2 regions of the Rothia sp. SD9660Na genome follow, and region 1 is predicted to be linked to the other one. Evidence: predicted binding sites of a transcription regulator. Region 1 holds the regulator's gene; the other holds the start of a gene.

Region 1 (10,754 bases):
TTGCCTGCCATACGCCTGTCACGACCAGCACCAGCCCGGTACAGCTCACCACGATCATGGTATCGATGAAGGTCTGGGTCATTGACACCAGGCCCTGACGCACCGGGTGGGTGGTCTGGGCAGCGGCTGCCGCAATGGCAGCAGAGCCCATGCCTGATTCGTTGGAGAAAATACCGCGGGCCACGCCGTACTGCACTGCGTACATGAGGGTAGAACCCACGAAGCCGCCGACAGCGGATGAGCCGGTAAAGGCGTCCGCAAAAATCTGGCCGAAGGCCGCGGGCAGATCAGCGGCGTGCACACCCAGAATATAGAGGGCCCCGCCCACATAGAAGAGGATCATAATCGGAACGAACCCGGCAGTTACCTTGCCGATGGACTTAATACCGCCCATCAGCACAAAGAGGGTGATGATGGCCAGGACAATGCCGGTCAGGCCGGTGGGCAGGTGGAAGGTGTCTTCGAGATTGTGGGCGATGGAGTTACCCTGGGCGGTATTGCCGATACCGAAGGACGCTAGCACGGCAGCTACCGCGAAGAAGAGGGCTAGGAACTGACCTAGGGGGCCTTTAATACCGCGCTGGAGGTAGTACTGGGGGCCGCCAGACACTTCACCCTTGGCGTCAGTGGTGCGGTAGCGGACGCCCAGGAAGGCTTCGGAGTACTTGGAGGCCATACCGAAGAGGGCGCTAAACCACATCCAGAAGAGGGCGCCGGGGCCGCCGATAGAAATCGCAGTGGCAACGCCCACGATGTTACCGGTACCCACGGTAGCTGCCAGGGCGGTGGTCAGGGACTGAAATTGGGAGATGTCGCCGCCGGGGGCGCCATCGTCCTTACGTTCGAGGAAGGCCAGCCGGTTGGCGACCAGCAGTTTGGTGAGCTGGATAAAGCCCAGCCGCACCGTCAGGTAGATACCGGTGCCAAGAAGCAGCGGTATGAGCACAAAAGGGCCCCAGATGAGGGAGCTGATGGCGCTCAAGACGTCTTGAAAGGTCATGTGGTGTCCTTGATACAGGTCGCTGCGGGTGAGGGGGCACCGCAGCTGCGTGATGAATAAGGACGCCCCGCCGCAAGCGTGTGCACTGCGGTGGGGCGCCATTCAACTATAGCGAGTCAAGGACAGGAAGACCTATATCGTCTTACCCTGTGTACCTGCTGACTAGCCGGTATTCTCTACACCTTACTGGAGGCGCCCTTACTGTGCCTCTGCCATCAGTTCACGCACGCGCGGCAGCACCTTGGTACCGTAGAGTTCAATCGAGTTCATGGAGTGCTCATGAGCCAGTGCACCGTTAGAGAACTTGAGATCAAAACGGTTAATCCCCAGTTTCTTTGCAGTGTCAGCAATCTTCTGCGCGACGGTTTCGGGCGAACCGACGTACAGGGCGCCGTGTTCAATTTCGTGCTCAAATTCGCGCTCCCCCGCCGGGCCCCAGCCGCGTTCAGCACCGATCTTGTTGCGACCGGCAATCCAGTGCTCGCGCAGCTGGTTGCGGGCTTCTTCGTCCGTCTCGGCGATGTGGCCGGGTGAGTGCACAGCGATGGGCAGGGTTCCGTTGCCCAGCTGTTCGTTGGCTCGACGGTAGAGGTCGGTGTAGGGCTTGAAGCGTTCAGCCGGGCCGCCAATGATAGCGAGCATCAGCGGAGTCTTGTACTGGGCAGCGCGGGCAACAGATTCAGGGCTGCCACCAACGGCCAGCCAGTGCTTGAGAATACCTTCGGTCTTGGGGTAAATCTCCTGGTTGACCAGGGGCGGGCGGTTGCCGGGGTTCCAGTTGAGGGGCTCCTGGGTGATGATTTTGGTGAAGAGGTCGAACTTCTCTGAAAAGAGGGAGTTGTAGTCTTCGAGCTTGTAGCCGAAGAGGGGGAAGGACTCGGTGAAGGAGCCGCGGCCCAGCACGGCCTCAGCGCGGCCGTTGCTGAGGGCGTTGATGGTGGCGAAGCGCTGGTAGACGCGGATAGGGTCGTCGGAGGAGAGGACGGTAACAGCCGAGCCCAGGTGGATGCGCTCAGTGGAGGTTGCCAGGCCCGCCAGGATGGTGTCGGGGGCACTGACGGCGAAGTCAGGACGGTGGTGCTCGCCGATGCCGAAGAAGTCGACACCAACGCGGTCGGCCAGCTGGCCCTGCTCAAGGACGTTGCGAATCACCTGGGCGTGGTGCAGGCGGTTGCCTGCCAGGTCGGCGGTGGTGTCGCCGAAGGTGTCTAGCCCCATCTGGAAGGCGGTGTCATCGACGCTGGGCAGACCTGGGCGTAGGTCGGGAGCTGTATTAATGTCGGTCATTGCGTTTACCTTTCGGTGCTGTGCTGATTGTTTACACAAGGTTCAACACCAGCCTACATTACTTTATTCCGAAAGTTTTTTATGGCGCTGTGGTTAGCCCGTGCTTTAAATATGGTTGCCATCTGCGCGAACCTCTTTCGCGCTGATGGCAACCATCGTTACAGTCAAGACCTAGGGTCGGGGTTAGCGCGGCCGGTAGAGCACCACGGCCTGGGAGGTCTGGCGGGCAGCAGGACGCTTACCCCGGGCCAGGTGCACAGCCCCACCTGAGGTTCCGGCAGCAAAGATGCGAGAGTTCTCCTGCAGACGATCGCGCAGGGCCTCATTTTCAGCCTGCAGCTCGGTCATGCGGGCCCGCAGGGCCTCCACCTGGTTCTCAAGCTGCATGATGCGCTTAATACCCTCAAGGGAGACGCCAGACTGGGAGAGCTCCTGAATCTCCTGGAGTTTCTGCACGTCGCGTTCGGAGTAGCGGCGGGCCCGCCCCGGGGCTCGCTGGGGCTGCACCAGCCCCAGGCGGTCATACTGGCGCAGGGTCTGCGGGTGCATACCTGCCAGTTCAGCCGCCACGGAGATAACAAAGACCGGGCGGTCAGATTCGAGAGCCATTCTTAGTCACCAGCTTTCCTCAGCAGGTCCTCACGGGGGTTGGCCTGGGGCGCAACCGCGAAGAAGGCGTCGAGAGCTGCCTCAGCTTCAGGTGTGAGGCTGGTGGGCAGCTGCAACTCAGGGATAACCAGCATATCGCCGGTGCCCTTCTTGGTTACGAAGCCGCGACCCTTAGCACGCAGCTTACGCCCGGCCGGTGAACCGGCTGCCAGGCGGAGTTTGACGCTCCCACCGTCGAGGGTGGGGGCTTCAATGACGCCGCCCTTAACGGCTTCTTCCAGGGTGACGGGCACGCGCACGAGCAGGTTATCGCCCTCGCGGTCAAAGACGGGGTGAGAATCTACGCGGACGGTGACGATCAAGTCCCCTGCCCCACCGGCACCGGGGTGTCCCTTGCCTCGGGCACGGATTTTCTGGCCGTCCTTGACGCCGCGCGGCAGGCGAACCTGGGTCTGGGAGCCACCGGGGCGGAAGACCGAAACCTCAGCGCCGTCGTAGGCCTGCTGGATGGTGATGCGGGCGCTGGTGGTGGCGTCCTCACCCTTGGGAGCTGAGAAGCCACCGCCGGGGAAGCCACCCGCACCGCCAGGGAACCCCCCGGCGGAGCGTCCGGCCCCGCCAAAGCCAGCACCGCCACCGAACATGCCGCCCAGCAGGTCTTCAATGTTGATGCCGCCAGCGCCACCGCTGGTGGAGTAGCTGAAGTTGCCGCCGCCGGGGAACCCACCAGGGAAGCCGCCGCCAGCACCGCCGAAGCCGGCAGCACCGTACTTGCGGATCTGGTCGTATTCTTCCTTCTGCTTGGGGTCTGAGAGCACGTCGTAGGCCTCTGAGACCTCCTTGAACTTCTTTTCAGCAGCCTCGTCGCCGGGGTTCTGGTCGGGGTGGTACTTGCGGGCCAGCTTGCGGTAGGCCTTCTTGATATCTGCCTCGGAGGAATCCTCGGCTACGCCTAGTACCTTATAAAAATCTTGATGGAGCCAGTTTTCGCTCGCCATATGCCTCTCCTTCCGAGGTAGATCTTGTGTCTTTTAGGGGATAGAAGGGGCGGGCACCCAGCCTGACGTATCAGGCCGGGTGCCCGCCCGCGTCCGTTATTCTGCTACCGCTACGGCTACCTGGGCGGTGCGGACCACGCGGTCCTTCACCTTGTAACCGTTGCGTAGAACCATCGAGACTGAGTCGGGCTCAACCTCGCTGGTGGGCTGCTGCAGCACAGCCTCGTGAACCTGGGGGTTGAAGGGTTCGCCAACCTCGCCGAATCGCTCCAGGCCCTGCTTGGTCAGGGTCTCTTCGAGCTTATTGGCAATCGCGGCGAAGGGGCCTTCTTCAAGGTCGCCGTGCTTGCGGGCGGCATCGATATCGTCGATGACAGGCAGCAGGGCGGCAACCAGGTCGGCGATGACGAAGTCGCGCAGCTGGTCTTTTTCCTTGATGGTGCGGTTCTTGTAGTTGGTGAACTCGGCCTGAAGGCGGCGCAGATCTTCAAGACGTTCGGCGGCCAGGGCCGCGTCAGCGCTCTCAGCTGCCTCTGCACTTTCGCCAGCCTCGGCTGCGGCAGATTCCTCATCTGCCGCAGCTTCAGCAGCTACACCTTCGGGCTCGGGGTGGCCTTCAGCAGCCGGGGCTGCAAAGGCTTCCTCCAGAGGGTCGGTGCCCTCGGGCTGGTCGTCTACGGGCTCGTTGGTGTTCTCAGCCATGATTAGTTCTTCTTCTCGTCTTCTTCATCGATTACTTCAGCATCAACGACGTCGTCGTCCTCAGCCTTGGCACCTTCACCGGCTGCTGCATCTGCCTGAGCCTGGGCGTAGAGAGCCTCGCCCAGCTTGGTCTGAGATGCCTGCAGCTTCTCGAAAGCGGCCTTGACGGCGTCATCGTCTTCACCTTCAAGGGCAGCCTTCAGGGCGTCAACATCGGCCTGAACCTCGGTCTTGACGTCCTCGGGTAGCTTCTCGTCGTTGTCCTTGATGAGCTTCTCGATGGAGTAGGCGGTGTTCTCAGCAGCGTTGCGGGTCTCGGCTGCCTCGCGGCGGGCCTTGTCCTGCTCGGCGTGAGCCTCAGCGTCCTTGACCATGCGGTCGATGTCTTCCTTGGAGAGAGAAGTACCGCCGGTGATGGTCATGGACTGCTCAGTGCCGGTGCCCTTGTCCTTAGCTGAGACGTGCACGATGCCGTTGGCGTCGATGTCGAAGGTAACTTCGATCTGGGGGACGCCGCGGGGGGCGGGTGCGATGCCGGTCAGTTCGAAGGTGCCCAGGTTCTTGTTGTCGCGGGTAAACTCACGCTCGCCCTGGAAGACCTGGATCGATACTGAGGGCTGGTTGTCTTCAGCGGTGGTGAAGGTTTCGGAACGCTTGGTGGGGATCGCGGTGTTGCGCTCGATCAGCTTGGTCATCACGCCGCCCTTGGTCTCGATACCGAGGGAGAGGGGGGTGACGTCGATGAGCAGGACGTCCTTGCGCTCACCCTTCAGCACGCCTGCCTGCAGGGCTGCACCCATGGCGACGACCTCATCGGGGTTGACGCCCTTGTTGGGCTCGCGACCACCGGAGAGTTCCTTGACGACCTCGGTGACGGCGGGCATACGGGTTGAGCCACCGACCAGCACGATGTGGGCAATGTCTGAAACCTTGACGCCTGCTTCAGCGATGACGTCGTTGAAGGGCTTCTTGGTGCGCTCAATCAGGTCTGCGGTCATGTCCTGGAACTTGGCGCGGGTCAGCTTTTCATCCAGGTGGATGGGGCCCTCGGGGGTAACGGACAGGTACTGCAGGGAGATGTTGGTGGAGGTTGCTGAGGACAGTTCCTTCTTGGCCTGTTCTGCGGCTTCACGCAGACGCTGCAGGGCAATCTTGTCCTTAGAGAGGTCGGCGCCGGTCTTGGATTTGACCTGCTCCAGCAGCCAGTCGACGATGCGCTGGTCCCAGTCGTCGCCACCCAGGCGGTTGTCGCCGGAGGTTGCGCGTACCTGGATGGTGGAGAAGCCGTCTTCGTCCTTGCCAACTTCAAGCAGGGAGACGTCGAAGGTACCGCCGCCGAGGTCGAAGACCAGGATCAGTTCGTCTTCGTTACCCTTGTCGAGGCCGTAGGCCAGGGCTGCTGCGGTGGGCTCGTTGACGATACGCAGGACGTTGAGGCCCGCGATTTCGCCGGCTTCCTTGGTGGCCTGACGCTCGGCGTCGTTGAAGTAGGCGGGCACGGTGATGACGGCGTCGGTGACCTTGTCGTTCAGGTAGGCTTCAGCGTCGCCCTTGAGCTTCATGAGGGTGCGGGCTGAGATTTCCTGGGCGGTGTACTTCTTGCCGTCGATGTCGGTGGTCCAGTTGGTGCCCATGTGGCGCTTGACGGAAGCGATGGTGCGGTCAACGTTGGTAACTGCCTGACGCTTGGCGACGTCGCCAACCAGAACTTCGCCGTCCTTTGAGAAAGCTACGACGGAGGGGGTGGTGCGGGCGCCTTCTGCGTTGGCGATAACGGTGGGCTCGCCACCTTCGAGAACTGATACAACTGAGTTGGTAGTACCGAGGTCAATACCTACTGCACGTGACATGTTTACTCCTTATGGTTTGGTTATCTGTACATCTTTCAAACAAGTTGAGTCTTGAAGGCTCAATTCGTTTGTCTTGGTATCTAGTTTGCCATGTTTTGAGCAGAAGTCAACAGAGTTGAGCCAAAAAGACTCAACTTTTTTGCGCAAGCAGAGTTTAGGCTTGTGGGGAGCGGACGGACGCCCGCCCCGCCTTTACAGGGCAAGGCGGGCAGCGGCGTCCGCACCTTTTAAAAGCCTGAAAGTGAACATAAAAAGTCGGCACCCCGCAACAAGGAGGTGCCAACTCGGCAAGGTGGTGTTGAGCCCCGGTGCAGCCAAGGGGCAACGCACTACGTTCTAGAACCTACAGAAGGTGCTCTCTAGCCGCCGAAGATCAAAAGCCCCGACAAGATAGCTATGGCAATACCGATAGCCAGCATTCCCCCAACAATCAGACCCATATTTTTCTTTTTAGGGTCAGCGGGCGGCTGAGACATAGGGAATCACATCCTTCGCACATATAGTGTGTGCTAGATAACTTTACCGGTGATAATGGTCAGCTTGGTTATATTTCGTGCGGTGTTTACGTTTTACGTTTTCCCTGTGCTATCTCTGGGCTTCTTTGCTGTTAGTTTCGAGCTCGGCCCTCCTACGCTTAGATTTTTTCCCATTTCGTACAGCCAGAATTGCAGCAACTATTCCGATAACGAGAGGGACCCAGGCTTTGGAGTATTCCATGAGAAAAATAAGCCAGTCCGGTGGAGTAATAGTAGGCCAGGGGACGCGCCAGGAAGGAACGGGCAGACTTATCTGGGGTGGGGCGGGGAGGGAAAGAGTAAATTCTGGAACAGGCAGGGCTACCTGGGGCGCATTTATATCGGGAAGACGTTCGACTAGCCACTGCACTACCCTACCCAGCGCAGGCATAAGCACCAGCATGGCGAGAAACCAGGCGGAACGGCCCAAACCGAACAGCAAGGGCAACACAAACCGTCGAGAAGGACTTCTTTCAAGCGTCTCGCGGTAGGCTTCTGACCGGCTACCAGCTGGCACGTCAAGCTCAACATATTCCTTATCTGTCCCATGTTTGTAGGCCACGACCAGCAGCTCATCCAGAAAGTTTGTGGTGAGTTTAAGCTGGGGGTCTGTGGGAACAGCGGTCTTAGCCCGGGAGAACTTTCCGTTTAGAAGGTTCTTCTTGAGCGCAATGCTGGTAGGAGTATGGTCGTACCGGCCTACTACTTCACCGTCTACGAGCACCCGTACCCGTTGCTTAGGCCGGTCGATGCGTTCGGCGATACGTTCACGGATCTTTGCCCCTACCGGAGACTCGTTAAAGGCGTGGAGTGACTTCTCGTCTGGTTTTTTGATAGGCCAGTCCGGGTCAATCTCGATGAACTCGGCATCAGATCCGCGCTCCAGAAGCAGGTGCCCTGCCACAGGGTGGTGCAGTTCCCAGCGGAGCATTAGCCCTCTCCCCCGGCATCTTCTTCGCCCTCGGAACTTGTGCCCCACTCGTCCGCAAATTTTTTGTGCCAGGGGCTGACTGACACGATATAGATGATCATTACCGCCCAAACATACCAGCCTGCTCCGTCCGGATAAAAAAGCCTAGATGCCAGCCACATACAAGCTGCGGCCAACAGGCCGAAAGTGAGATTAGGTCGGTAGGTTGCCGCATCGTAGGCAGCAAGAATTGCAAGAACGAGTGGGGTGCCAACCAGAATCGAAGTAATCACCACTTGCTCAGGCGCAGTCAACGCTAGAATCCAAGGTGCAAGAATGAAAATGAGCGGCAGAGTGGCAAGAGCTAGACGGTTACCTCTGCTGCGGCGAGGTTTAGAAGTCTGTTCCTCATGGCAGTCGTTGTTGACCGTTGTGCTGATACTCATGTCACCCATTATAGGCAGTACGCAAAAGCCCCGCAGGTGTGTGGCCTGCGGGGCTTTTGTCATCTCGAAAGAACTCAAGAAACTGAGTGTCTGGTGCAACTCTTTACAGTTCACTGCTGTATGAACCAGGTAAGCCTTTTTACCTCAGAGTCACCATCAAGTGTGTGTACCTGTAAGACTATACACAGGTTGCCCTTATTTTTCCGCCTCAGAGCGAACTTTTTATACTTTTTATTCAGATTCAGTTTATTCAGATTCAGTGCATGCCCGCCCAGCTTTTGCCGAGTTCTCCGTGGGAACATGGTGAGCATGTATCGAATTATGACTGTATGCACCGGAAACATCTGCCGCTCCCCCATGGGCGAGTACCTGATCAAGCAGGCTGCCGCCCAGGCAAGGATCACCGTAGAGGTCGCTTCCAGCGGCATTTCCAACGAAGAGGAGGGCAACCCCATCGACCGCCGGGCCAAGAAAGTGCTCGATGAGCTCAATATCAATACCGGCTCCCACCGGGCCCAGCAGTTCACCCGCACCGATTTTGGCCGCTACGACCTACTCTTGGCCATGGACACCAACCACTACCGGGCCCTCAAGCGTATGGCCCCTAACGACGAGGCGGCAGCCAAGGTTCGGCTCATGCGCGAGTTCGACCCGGCGGTCGCAGACCAGCCCCTGGACCAGCTGGGCATCTACGACCCCTGGTACGGCGATATGAGCGACTTCTACGAGACTTTCCAGATGATTCGGGACGCTGTGCCCGGAGTCATCGAGCATATCGAGGTCCGCGGGAACGCGTAACGGACCAAGGCGCGCAGGGTTCGCAGCGAAGCTGCTGGCTCGGGGCTGGCGTGAATTGTCTTGTGAGCGCTAGCGAACCAGACAAGAGGGTCGGCAGCGAGCGCGAACCCTGTGCGCTTTTCATCCTATCCCCTAATCCTCAGCCGTCCCCTCACTGTCGGCTACAGGCGCGGCGGCGTCCTTGCTGGCTGAAAGGCGGGCGTATTCGTCAAAGAGCTGGGATTTGATGCCCAGTAGCTCAATCATGCGTTCATCGACGGTGTTGGCGCCGAGCAGGCGGTAAACGTCGACGGTGTGGGTTTGGCCCATGGGTGGGCGCGGGCGATGGCCTGGGCTTCGATGGTGGGTTTGAACTGGGGTTCGGTGAGGATGACGGCGTCGGCGCGCCAGGTGGCGTCAGCGTAGAGGCGAGCTCCGTCGTAGGTGGTAATCAGCAGGCCGCCGTCGGCTTTCCATGCGGCGAGGGCAGCGTCGCGGGCGTCCCCGTGGGCCAGGTGGGTGGGAATTGCGGTGAATTTTTCGGTTTCGCGTTGCCAGTTGATGACGAGGGAGGCCGGGCAGACCGGTGAGGTTGAGGGGGTATGTGTGGATGCGCTCGAAGATTTCAGCCGGTAGGTAGGCATCGCCCAGGGTTTCTTTGCCCAGGTAGTGGCGAGCAGGGCCTGGTGGCTGGCGTTAGGTAAGACTTGGCCCTGGGTAAGGTCGGTGCTCATGTATTCCCCCGGAGTGCTGGCTTGGGGCCAGTTGGCCTGTTTCTCATTATGACCTAGTGGGCGGCTGCCGTGCGGTAGCCTGAGGGCAGAGAAGTTGACAGGCTGAAAAGGAGCCGACCAAGGTGCCAGACTATAGGGAACTAGAGCCCCTGTGCGATCTCATCGAGCAAGCCCGAGGCCGCAAGGAGGGCGAGCGCCCCCTGCTCGTGGCGGTTGATGGACGCAGCGGGTCGGGGAAGACCACTCTGGCCGGTGACCTGGCTGCCTGTTTGCGGGGGCGGGGGCTGGCTGCGGAGGTCTTCCACCTTGAAGATCTCTACCAGGGCTGGAGCGGCCTGGCACAGGCGGCGCTGGTCTGGCAGCAGCTGGCAGAGGCGGTAGTGAGCGGACGCGCCAGCTCCCCCGACACTGCCCCGCGCTGGTTTGGCTGGGACTGGGTGAGCTCGCAGGCAACCGGCCCGTACCTTTTTACCGCTGCCCAGCAGGCGGCAGGCGGGGTGCTGATCGCCGAAGGAGTTGGGGCTCTCACCGGTGCCCACGATGTGGGGGTTTTCGTAGAGCTTGATACCGAGCACCGCAGGCAGCGAGCCCTAGCCCGCGACGGGGAAACCTACCGCCCCTACTGGGACATGTGGGCGGAGCAAGAAGCTGACCTGCTGGCAGCCTACGCGAGTGCCTATGCGGGGGCGGGCGTCCGCTATCTTCAGCGGTAGGTTACTTTTCATTACTGCAAGGTCATATGAGTTTCCCTGTCACACACGAAAGACGCGAGCGTAGAATACAAGGGGCTTTCCCGCCCTCCTCATCACCACCACTGAGCCGCAGAGACGAGAGACATGCACACCACCGAGTCACCCGCACCCGAGATCGGGCCGGGCCTTCCCCTCATCGCCGTTTTCGCTCTTGCTTCTCTGACCGCTGTGGGG
Region 2 (10,754 bases), 750 kb from region 1:
CTTCGTAGCCGACGTACCCGGGAGGGGCACCGACCAGACGGGCGACGGCGTGCTTTTCGGCATATTCGCTCATATCGATACGCACCAAGGCGCGTTCGTCGTCGAACTGGAACTCGGCCAGGGCCTTGGCCAGCTCGGTTTTACCGACACCGGTAGGGCCGAGGAAGAGGAAGGAGCCGATAGGACGGTCGGGGTCGGCAATGCCTGCGCGGGAGCGGCGGACAGCATCAGCGACGGCGGTGACCGCCTGGCTCTGGCCGATTAGGCGCCTGCCCAGTTCGTCTTCCATGTGCAGGAGCTTTTCCGATTCGCCCTGGAGCATACGCCCGGCGGGAATGCCGGTCCAGGATGAAATCACTTCGGCGATGTCGTCGGCGGTCACTTCTTCAGAGACCATGGACTCTTCGGACGCGGTATTCTCAGCCTGCTGGGCTGCGGCCAGTTCGGCTTCGAGGGCGGGGATTTCGCCGTAGAGCACGCGGGAGGCTTCAGCGAGGTTGCCTTCACGCTGGGCGACTTCTGCCTTGGAGCGCAGCTCATCAATCTGGGTTTTGAGGTCGCCAACGCGGTTGAGACCGGCCTTTTCAGCTTCCCAGCGGGCGTTGAGGGCGTCCAGCTCTTCCTTCTTATCAGCCATATCTGCCCGCAGGGCTTCAAGGCGCTCGACGGAGGCGGGGTCGGTTTCGTTGGCCAGGGCCAGTTCTTCCATGGTCAGGCGGTCAACGGCGCGGCGCAGGGCGTCGATTTCTTCGGGGGCCGAGTCGATTTCCATGCGCAGGCGGGAGGCTGCCTCGTCAATCAGGTCGATGGCCTTATCGGGCAGCTGGCGCGAGGGGATGTAGCGGTTTGACAGGTTAGCGGCTGCCACCAGGGCAGAGTCTGCGATAGCTACCTTGTGATGAGCCTCGTAGCGTTCTTTGAGCCCGCGCAGAATACCGATGGTGTCATCGACGCTGGGCTCACCCACGTAGACCTGCTGGAAGCGGCGTTCCAGGGCGGCGTCCTTTTCAATGTTTTCGCGGTATTCGTCGAGGGTGGTAGCACCAATCAGGCGCAGCTCGCCGCGAGCCAGCATGGGCTTAAGCATGTTGCCGGCGTCCATAGAGCCCTCGGAGGCACCTGCCCCAACGACGGTGTGAATCTCATCGATAAAGGTGACGATTTGCCCCTCGGACTTCTTGATGTCTTCGAGCACGGCCTTGAGGCGCTCTTCAAATTCGCCGCGGTACTTGGCACCGGCGACCATTGCGCCCAGGTCGAGGGAGATCAGGGTTTTGCCGCGCAGGGATTCGGGCACGTCGCCGGAGACCATGCGCTGGGCCAGACCCTCAACGACGGCGGTTTTACCGACGCCGGGTTCGCCGATAAGCACGGGGTTATTCTTGGTGCGGCGGGAGAGCACCTGGATCACACGGCGAATTTCACTATCGCGCCCAATGACGGGGTCAAGCTTGCCTTCGCGGGCAACGGCAGTCAGGTCGGTGCCGTACTGTTCTAGGGCGCCGAAGGTACCTTCGGGGTCGGGGGTGGTCACGGTGCGGTCTCCTCTCACGGTAGGGATGGTCTCTTCAATGGTCTTTTCGGTAGCCCCGGCCTGCTGTAGGGCGCGAGCGGTTGCGTCGTCACCGGCGGCGAGCGCCAGCAGCAGGATTTCGGTGGAGATATAGGTGTCCCCGAACTGGGTTGCCTTGGCTTGGGCGGTTTGGATGGCGGTCAGGACGGCACGGCTCGGCTGGGCTTGGGCAGCTGAGGCGCCCTGCACCTTGGGCAGCTTTGAGATCTCGGTGGAGGCTGCCAGGGAGATGGCATCAACGTCGAGCCCTGCGGTTTTAAGGACGGCCACTGCCACCCCCTCGCGCTGATCCATGAGGGCCTTGAGCAGATGGGAGGTGTCAAGGGTGGGGTTGCCCGCGGTTTGGGCGTTCATATTGGCTGCCGAGAGCGCTTCTTGGCTCTTGGTCGTAAATTGTGCGTTCATTGTTCTCCTTTACCTTTTGCGTAGGTAGTTCGTTCATACTTGAGTGTACTCCACTCAGCTTTAACTTGAGTCTACTACACTCAACTTATTTGCACTAGATATTTACAAGAAATTTTTCACACCCGGCATTGACCACTCATTGACCTGCCTAATATTTCTGAACCAGATTTAAACAGGAAGTCCGCTTCACGTTGCTAGCCACCAACCTATGGAGGGCTCCCATGTTTTCTTCTCATCCGCCGTCCTACCTCTATGCCCCGCACCGGCTCTATTGGGGCGCCCTCATCTTCTACCTCATTGCCGTCGCCTATGCCCTCCCTGCCTTAGCTGAACAGTATCTCGGCTGGACATTTTCAGCCCCCTTCTACGGCATCACCGAACACTTCGTCGACCGTTATACCCTCTGGCTAGGGCTGTTCTCGCTTAGCCTGACGCTCACACCGCTCATCATGCTCACAGCCCTGGCCCACTCTCTGCCTCAGGTTCTCGGCTAAAATCCCTTACCCCGCTCTTTCTAGTCTTCTTTGCTCCGCTCTATTTCCTCCAGTGGGGCCTGAGCGGGGTCGCTATGAGCTGGGTTATCGCAGCTGCCCTGCTGGTTCTAGCCCGCTACCCGATGGGGCTATCACTGCTCCTAGCAGTGGGTGCATACTCTGCCACCCACATAGCCCTGCTGATAGCCTCCCCATCCAGCGAAGCCGCCCTTACCTTCGGGGTAGAGCTCCCCTTCATGCCCCTTCTCATAGCGGCCTTACTGGTTGCCCTTCTCTTGGCAGGCGGGCAGAGTCTTGCGTCCAGCGGTTATAAGGTAGGCCCCTCTCTCAGGTAAGCTATCTGTCAATCGCTTCACCTACAGAGGAGAACCATGACCTGCACCGCCTACGCTATTCGCCACGTTGCCTTTGAAGATCTGGGTATCTTTGAAGATTTATTGGCCGAACGCGGTTTTACCGTCGAATACCGTGACGCAGGCATTGACGCCCTCAACACCCCCGAGGTGCGTGAGGCGGATTTACTCATTACTCTTGGTGCTCCTATCAGCGTGAACGACACCCAGGACTACCCCTTCCTCTTTGAAGAAGTAGAACTCATCAAGGCCCGCATTGCCTCCCAGAAACCCGTGCTGGGTATCTGCCTGGGGGCCCAGCAAATTGCCCTAGCCGCAGGTGCCAAGGTTGACCCCACTGGCGCTATCGAGCTGGGCTACTCACCGGTAGAACTTACCGAAGCCGGGCACGAGTCTGTTCTCGCCCCGTTAGGTAACACCCCCGTCCTGCACTGGCACGGTGATGCCTTTACTCTGCCAGAGAGCTCCCCCAGCCTAGCCCGCACCCAGATGTGCGAAAACCAGGCATTTACTCTCAAGGATGCAGCAGGACGCCCCTACGCGCTGGCGCTCCAGTTCCATCTTGAGGTCAACCCCCGCCACATCGAGCAGTGGCTCATCGCCTATGCCGACTACATCAGGGCTTCGGAGCAGGATGCAGCGGTCATTCGCCGCGAGGCCTCCCTCTACGCAGAGAAGCTCACTACCGCCGCCACCGAGGTGCTCAACGGCTGGCTCGATCAGGTTAACCTGTAACGCCTTCCAGCGCATAGCAGTACCTGCCCGGGGCTAGTCGAGGAAGTCATACATCGATTCTTCACGCTCTAGCTGCTCCCGGGTAGCACCGTCGAGCCCGCGAGTGAGGGCTCGTGCCCGGCGGTAATCACCGATAGCTAGTAGTAGGGTGGCGATGGCGAAGGAGAAGGTGAGAATACCGCTGGTATTTCCAAAGGCAGCGGACAGCCCGATGACGTCGGGGCCCAGCAGAGCGGCAGCAGCTGAAATATTCTGCCCCTCAAGTCGGTCAGGAGCCACCATGCCAAAGAAACCGGCGAGCCCCCAGGTAGATGCCGCAACCGACGCGGTGATGGGCGGCGGTCCCGCCCGCCGACCGGCTTCTTGAAGTGCCATTTCTTTGAAGGAAAACAGGGCAGCTACCAGCAGAATGATCAGCAGGGCTGGCCCAAACGATATCGCATAGATGGGCACCAGCTCCCCTGCCGCACCGAAGAGGGCACGCCCGGCGGTAATCCAGGTTGCCGAGATAAAAGCCATAGGTACCAGCAAGTAGGCCAGGGCCTGCCGGGTGGGGCTCATTTGCCGCTGTAGACGCGGGTAAGCAGAAGCAGAGTCAGGGCTAGATGTAGAGTGCTCTTGGTTCACCCATCCATCTTAACCGGGCAGAGCCCCCTGCGGACGGGTAGGGTGGTATATATGAGCAGACTTGAAGCTATTTTCTTTGACCACGACGGAACCCTCGTAGATACCGAGCCTCTCTGGGCTGAGGCAAAAACTGCCCTGGCCGCCGAGTTCGGAGCCACCTGGACCGAACAAGATACGCTAATGGCCCTCGGTAAACCCGCCGCGGTGACCTTTGCCCGCATGCAGGAGCTGGGTGCAGATGTTTCTGCTGACGAGCTCTACGACCGGCTTAAGGCCAAGATGTCGGCTCTCTTGAAGGACGCCCGGGTCGAGTTACTACCCGGTATTGAAGCCCTCCTGGCGCAGGTAGCCGAAGCGGGCGTCCCCGCCGGTATCGTCACCAACGCTACCACCGAGGTAGCTGCCAACACCGCCATGCTAGCACCGGAGGGTCTTTTCAAAACTCTAGTGACCGACGAGCAGGTCACCCATGCCAAGCCCGACCCCGAACCCTACCTTATGGCAGCCCGCAATCTGGGGGTGAACCCCGCTCACTGCGTTGCGGTGGAAGACTCTGCCTCTGGCACCCAAAGCGCCATGGCCGCTGGCATGAAGGTGGTTGTGGTGCCCGGCCTCACCGAAGTTCCAGAGAACCTGGGGCACGCCCGCTACACCCACACGGAACTCACCCTTAATAAGATCCGGGCGCTAGTCGAGGGCTAAGAAGTACGTTGCCGCACAGAAAAAGGCGGGCCTATCGTGCGATAGACCCGCCTTTAGCGCGTAGTTCAAGCTATCAAGCTCTGAGGCTTACTGGAGGTTGCCACGGCCGTCTTCGAGGTGGCCACGCAGGAACCACTGGAAGAGCTCCAGCTCAGCGGTCTGGCCGATGAGCAGATCCTCGGTGATGGGGTCGATATCGCCCACCTTGGCGATAGCTGCACGGTGGTCTTCAACTACAACGTTGTAGACCTCGTTCAGGGCGCGGATATGGGTCATGGCATCTGCACGGTCAACGTCGTATTCAGCCCAGGTGCGTTTTTCAACCAGGTCACCGGAAAGACCGTTGGGGGCTACGCCCATGGTGGCCATGCGCTCTGCAATGGCATCAACGAAGCCGCGCACCAGGTCTACCTGGGGGTCGAGCATTTCGTGAACGGCGATGAAGTTAGGGCCAACGACGTTCCAGTGGGCGTGCTTGAGCACCAGGTGCAGGTCGTTCAGGGCGTGCAGGCGAAGCTGCAGTACATCAGCTACGTGGTGGCCTGATTCTTCGGTGAGGCCGGGAACGGTGAAAGATGAGTACTTGCTCATGGTCTGTCTTATTCCTTTCAGAGTGAGGTTGTTTATTCCTAGCCTGCCGGGGGTTGCGGTGCCCGACCAGCTAGCTGTTACCTTCTAGCCTACGCATCGGAGCGAATGCTTTCAAGCATTATTATGACTAGTTCACAATAAGGTCCTCCTAGCTCCGAGCTCGGAGAAGCCTTAGCACCAGGCGATGACAGCCTAACCTAATCACCCTCCCACCAGGTACTCTACACCCCAGCCCTTCCAAGTACCAGGTATAGCGGAAGGCTCACACCTTATCAACGATAAAATGTGAGCCTTCATACACTTTAGTGCGGAGATTATCCTCGAACAGTACTAAATCTTGTCAGCTGAACGACCGCTCCGGGCACCAAAGAGGCCAGCAAGAGAAGTAATGATCAGAGCAAACACCAGACCAGCAAAGGTGTACATAGAGTACTTGGCAGTGTTGTCCATGGCTTCATTAGCAGCCACAACAGCCTGATCGAAGGTCTCCTGGGCATTGTTTGCCAGGTTGTTCAGAGACTCTTCAGTCTTTTTCACACCCTCTTCGTAGGAGGTGACGATGTTGTTTGCAGCTGAGCGTGACTCAGCGGCGGTCAGGTTGGTGTTCGCCTCAATCTCACGGGCCAGAGCAGCCTCGTCGATCTGCTCAGTGATGGTCGCGATACGGTCCTCAACATTGGAACGGACGTCGGCCACAACAGCAGAGGCGTCTTCACCGTCAACGATGATGCGCTGGGCAGCTGACTGCAGGTCAGCTACAGTGTCGTCCACCTGGGCCTGCAAGTAGTCAGGGTGCAGCTGTTCGATGGAGCTGTTGGCCAGGGCTGAGCGGACATCAGCGGAAACACCAGCGGTGTCAATGTCAATCTGGTCAGTGTTGATGTCCGAAACAGCGCGTGCTGCCGCCGATGAGGCATTCGATACCGCACCACCGGCCGCGTCGAGCATGTTACCCAGGGCACCGAAAGCTGAAGATACGGTACTAACGGCTAGAACAACAATGGCAATAACACCCAGGGCCCAGGTGAGGAAGCCGTGAATTAGACCGGCCTTGTTCGCGGTAAGACCGGCGATGAAACCAGCGATACCTAAAGAGAGGGCCAGGGAGAAGATGGTCCAAATTAGCAGACCCGTACCCACACCTTCGGTGGGGCGGTCAGCAGTCAAATCGGTGCCACTCAGCCCCAGGGCGGTACCCACGAGAGCGAAGAGCACAGACAGCGCTACGAAGGTTACAAGACCCGCGAAAACGCTACGCCATGAGATATTGTTACCGGCTCCAAGGCGGGCTTCCTGAGCGATAACCTGGCGAAACGAACCGCGGGCCGCACCTTTGGGGGTAGCGGCGCCGCGCTCAGCAGATGCGATATTTTCAGTCATATTTTCCTTTTAGATAAAGATGAAGATGTGAGCTATTCATAATACTCACGTTTCTTATCGAGAATAGTACACCGAGAACCACAGCACTAGTGGTATTCACCATAATAGGCCGCTGGGGGCCCCACAGTCGTTGGATCGCAGGGCCTGCCGCACCTCTTCACCCTGACTAATCGGGACTAACGCTACTAGTTAGCGTGGCATTTTGCCTCCCTGAACGATAAGCACGCTGCGCGCAGCTGGAAGCTCAAAATGGGGCTCATTTCACAGGCAAGCTTATTCGCTGGGCATGTCGCACACGCCAGGGGTACTTTCATCCCTTCACTCTTGCCTACAGGCGGGTTGCCAGGAACTCCGGGGATTGAATCTCAAAGATTTCTTCAGCACCCCGCGAGAGTGTGAGTGACGCCAAAACCTGGACCTGGCCCAGGGCCCTTGCATCGACCCCACGGTTAAGACGAGGGAAAAGACGCACCGTTATTTCTTGCCCCGCTGCCAGGGGCTGTTTGAGCACCAGTTGGGAGGCCCCCATAGGGGCGACAACTACAGATAGCCAGGACCGGGCCCCTGCCTCAACATCGCTGATCACGAGCGGCTGCTGAAGGTCAGTTACCAGTCCGGCGGCGTCTAGCCCACGGGTAATAATACTCAAACGACGCCCGGCAGGAATCACTTGGTCTCCATTATTGGCCAGGGTCATCGAGAGGGGCCCGCTATTCCAGGAGGTCCCAACGGGGCGCGGGACGGGAACCCCTGGTGCCGATTCCTTACCGCTAAGAGTCAGCCGAGCAGAGGCACCGTTAAACTCAATGGGACAGGCAACAGCCTGGATACGAGAGAGAGTGGGTCGGCGGCGTTGGGCGCCTTGCGTGCGAGAGGGCCTGGCCTGGGCCGAGGTGGACGAGGCGGTTACAGCCGCGGCGGCCAAGGCAGTTCCGGCAGTGAAGGCTACTTGCCGTCGGTTAAGGTGAATCATCTTCTCTTTCTTCTCCCCAAAGATTTAGGCTGCTGCAATACGGTAGACGCCGCTGATGGTCCCCTGCCACCAGGTCCCAAAACGGTCCAGGGTACCTACCATCTGTAGGGTATCTCCCCCTCCCAGCAAAATACTTACGTGGTCAGGTAGCTGCTGGGCGTGCAAGGTGGCACCGCTATCCATATCGATGGCAACGGCATGGGCGTATGCCCCGTTGGCTAGACCGGCCGGGCCGCGGCGCCGCTCGCAGGTGTAGATGATGTTGTCGGCATTCGAGTAGCGAGGTACAGCTGAGGAATACACGTCAGGGCGCGACCAGACCTGACGCAGCCCCCGGTCGGTGATGTCCCACCGCTCCATGCCGGGGGCGAAAAGGGCGCTAGCTGGGCGAGAAGGGCCGGCCCCGTCGGGGTACTTGGGGTAGGGATAGCCGAAGGTGTTGGCTCCTACCACCGTGTTACCCACACCAATCATAGAATTCTCGGTGCCCGAGGCACCTGGGGTAAAGAGCCCGGCTCGCCCCACCTCCTCACCGGTGGCAGCTCGATAGATAATTACGTTTTCTTGGCTGTCAGCATTATCGGTGAGCATCACGTAATCCGCTCCTCCTGGCCCAAAGAAAGTGGGTGAAGCCCCCGAGCCCCAGGCTAATTTGCCTGGCTTACGAGCGCTGCCGCGGTCGTACGGACGACTCCATAGCACTCGGGGAGCTCCACCTTCATCGGCGGTGAGCATGTAGATGGCGTGTGAGGTAACCACAGCTACCCCTTCGGGGCTGGCTGAGATGGAGTTGTCGATGCGTTCTCGTATGTCTGTTGCTCCCGAGCGGAGCAGGGTGGCGCGGATTGCCCCGCGCTGAGCGTCCACCACACCAACTGCCCCGTTCTTTGAAGCTACCCATACCCGTCCTTGCCAGTCCGGTACGAGCCCTACAACCTGGTCGCCGGGTACCAGGGCTAACATACGGTTAAGGTCTATGCGAGAGTCAACCCATAAGGTGCGCCCGTCAGGTGAGTGGGCAATGCGAATCAGGTGGTTGGTACCGTCAACGAGAACCATGCGGTTATCCTGGTCAAGATAGGCGTATACCCCACCTAACAGAGCTCCCTTAGGAAGCTCCAGGTGTGCCAACTCCTGGCCCCAACGGTCAAGAATCGCGATTTTGGGGACCAGCATGGCAAGGTTTTGTGAAAATACTTGGGTGCAGAGTACCTGCACCAGGTTATCTGAACCGACAAGAACGGTGGGGCAAGCTCCCCCTAGAGGGGTTTTGCGCACTGACCAGGGGCGGGCACCGGGGCCTGGTAGGGGGGTACAGTCTGAGGCTTGTGCGTCACCGTGCATGGTGGTGATGCCGGGGGCGCCCAGGTGCGGGTTGGGGGCGGCGTTGTAGGGCAAAGCGGGCATAGGTGACTTTCTACTCTGCAAAAAGCGGGGTGGGCGGGTATGCTCTGTTACGTCGTCTTTTGGTGAGTTCCCCTGTGTCTGTTAACGTCGGAGCGCGAACCCCACCCTACCAGTTAAGTTACCGGCCGGTAAACAGCTTGTGTCCCACGTCCTAAGGTTAACCCTTCATGCCACCTTCTGCCCCTCACCAGCCCATCCAGCAACCTCACCGCGCCCAAATCCGCCGCTGGCGCCGCTATTTGGCTGAAGAGATTTCCGAAGCCCGCATCTATGCAGCTCTCGCTGAGCGCACCGAGGGAGAGGAAGCAGAGATTCTCCGCAAGGTTGCCCAGGCTGAGTTACGCCACCAGAACCATTGGCGATCTCTGCTGGGCCAGCATGCCTACCCCGAGCCCCGCCCATCAGTTTCAGCCCGCTTCTTGGAGCTTCTGGCTAAAAACTTCGGCTCAGTATTCGTACTAGCTCTCGCCCAGCGTGCCGAAGGTCGCTCCCCCTATGCTGAGGACCCCGATGCCACCGAAGCCATGGCCGCAGATGAGGCAATCCATGAGGAAATTATTCGGGCCCTCTCGACCCAGGGGCGGGAGAAGTTGTCAGGCAATTTCCGGGCAGCTGTATTTGGAGCCAACGACGGGCTGGTGTCCAATGCCGCCCTGATTATGGGCGTAGGAGCTACCGGAGCGAGCAGTTCCATGGTGCTATTCTCTGGTGTCGCTGGCTTGCTAGCCGGGGCCTTATCCATGGCAGCCGGTGAGTTTGTTTCAGTGCGTTCCCAGCGGGAACTGCTCGATGCCTCCCGGCCCACCCAAGTTACCCTTGACGTAGCTCAAGACCTTGATATCCACCAAAATGAGCTAGAGCTCATCTACAAGGCCCGAGGCATGAGCGAAGAGGCCGCCCGCCACCGGGCCATGGAGCGATTCGGGTACTTTACCTGCGACTGTGACCCCTCACTTTCCTTTCAGTTAGGCGCTGAGGATGAAGGGCCCAAACCCCACAACGCCCTGGGAAGCGATGTCGGGGCAGCCGCCTCCAGCTTTTCCTTCTTCGCATCTGGAGCTCTTATCCCCCTCCTGCCTTACCTCCTGGGCCTCTCGGGCCCCTTGGCTATCGTGGTTTCGATGGCACTCGTAGGCTTTGCCCTAATCATCACAGGTGGAGTGGTGGGGCTACTTTCAGGAGCCTCCCCCCTCAAACGGGGTGCCCGCCAGCTAGCCATCGGTTATGGTGCTGCCCTGCTAACTTTCCTTCTAGGAGTCCTCTTTAACACTACCGTCTCATAAAATCACCCCCCACCCACCCCAACAAATTAAAGAAACCTCTGAATTTCCACCCAGAATACCGAGTGATATACCCCTCCCCCCCCCCGAGTTTTTACAACTCATATGTGCTAGATTAAGAGAGAGGTCCACTCTAAGGTGGAAGATTCACTCAAGCCCTATACAAACACTAAATTTTAGAGGTACTATCATGAACCAACCTGTAACTAACAGACGAACCCTCATGAACGGAGC

Evidence for each region. The regulator HspR, encoded in region 1, represses chaperone genes until heat shock. The targets are predictions, from matches to a motif close to AAGTTGAGTCNNNNNGACTCAACTT.
Region 2: a site for HspR is predicted at 2,041-2,065, ahead of clpB (ATP-dependent chaperone ClpB). Genes of this name have one in related genera too.

What each region holds. Positions count from the first base shown of each region.
Region 1 is NZ_CP125946.1:1,999,543-2,010,296, forward strand. Features, by position in the region: gene QM007_RS09375 (alanine/glycine:cation symporter family protein) at 1-1,000, opposite strand, end outside; gene QM007_RS09380 (LLM class flavin-dependent oxidoreductase) at 1,199-2,287, opposite strand; gene QM007_RS09385 (heat shock protein transcriptional repressor HspR) at 2,471-2,896, opposite strand; gene QM007_RS09390 (DnaJ C-terminal domain-containing protein) at 2,899-3,894, opposite strand; gene QM007_RS09395 (nucleotide exchange factor GrpE) at 3,991-4,596, opposite strand; gene dnaK (molecular chaperone DnaK) at 4,599-6,446, opposite strand; gene QM007_RS09405 (hypothetical protein) at 7,032-7,892, opposite strand; gene QM007_RS09410 (hypothetical protein) at 7,892-8,317, opposite strand; gene QM007_RS09415 (low molecular weight protein-tyrosine-phosphatase) at 8,639-9,115, shown strand; gene QM007_RS09420 (hypothetical protein) at 9,358-9,828, opposite strand; gene QM007_RS09425 (nucleoside/nucleotide kinase family protein) at 9,951-10,541, shown strand; gene QM007_RS09430 (multidrug effflux MFS transporter) at 10,665-10,754, shown strand, end outside.
Region 2 is NZ_CP125946.1:374,617-385,370, reverse strand. Features, by position in the region: gene clpB (ATP-dependent chaperone ClpB) at 1-1,978, opposite strand, end outside; gene QM007_RS01990 (hypothetical protein) at 2,200-2,472, shown strand; gene QM007_RS01985 (hypothetical protein) at 2,547-2,807, shown strand; gene QM007_RS01980 (glutamine amidotransferase) at 2,844-3,560, shown strand; gene QM007_RS01975 (hypothetical protein) at 3,594-4,121, opposite strand; gene QM007_RS01970 (HAD family hydrolase) at 4,239-4,889, shown strand; gene QM007_RS01965 (Dps family protein) at 4,977-5,480, opposite strand; gene QM007_RS01960 (YrzE family protein) at 5,811-6,860, opposite strand; gene QM007_RS01955 (hypothetical protein) at 7,189-7,833, opposite strand; gene QM007_RS01950 (6-pyruvoyl tetrahydrobiopterin synthase) at 7,858-9,240, opposite strand; gene QM007_RS01945 (VIT1/CCC1 transporter family protein) at 9,408-10,523, shown strand; gene QM007_RS01940 (amino acid oxidase) at 10,744-10,754, shown strand, end outside.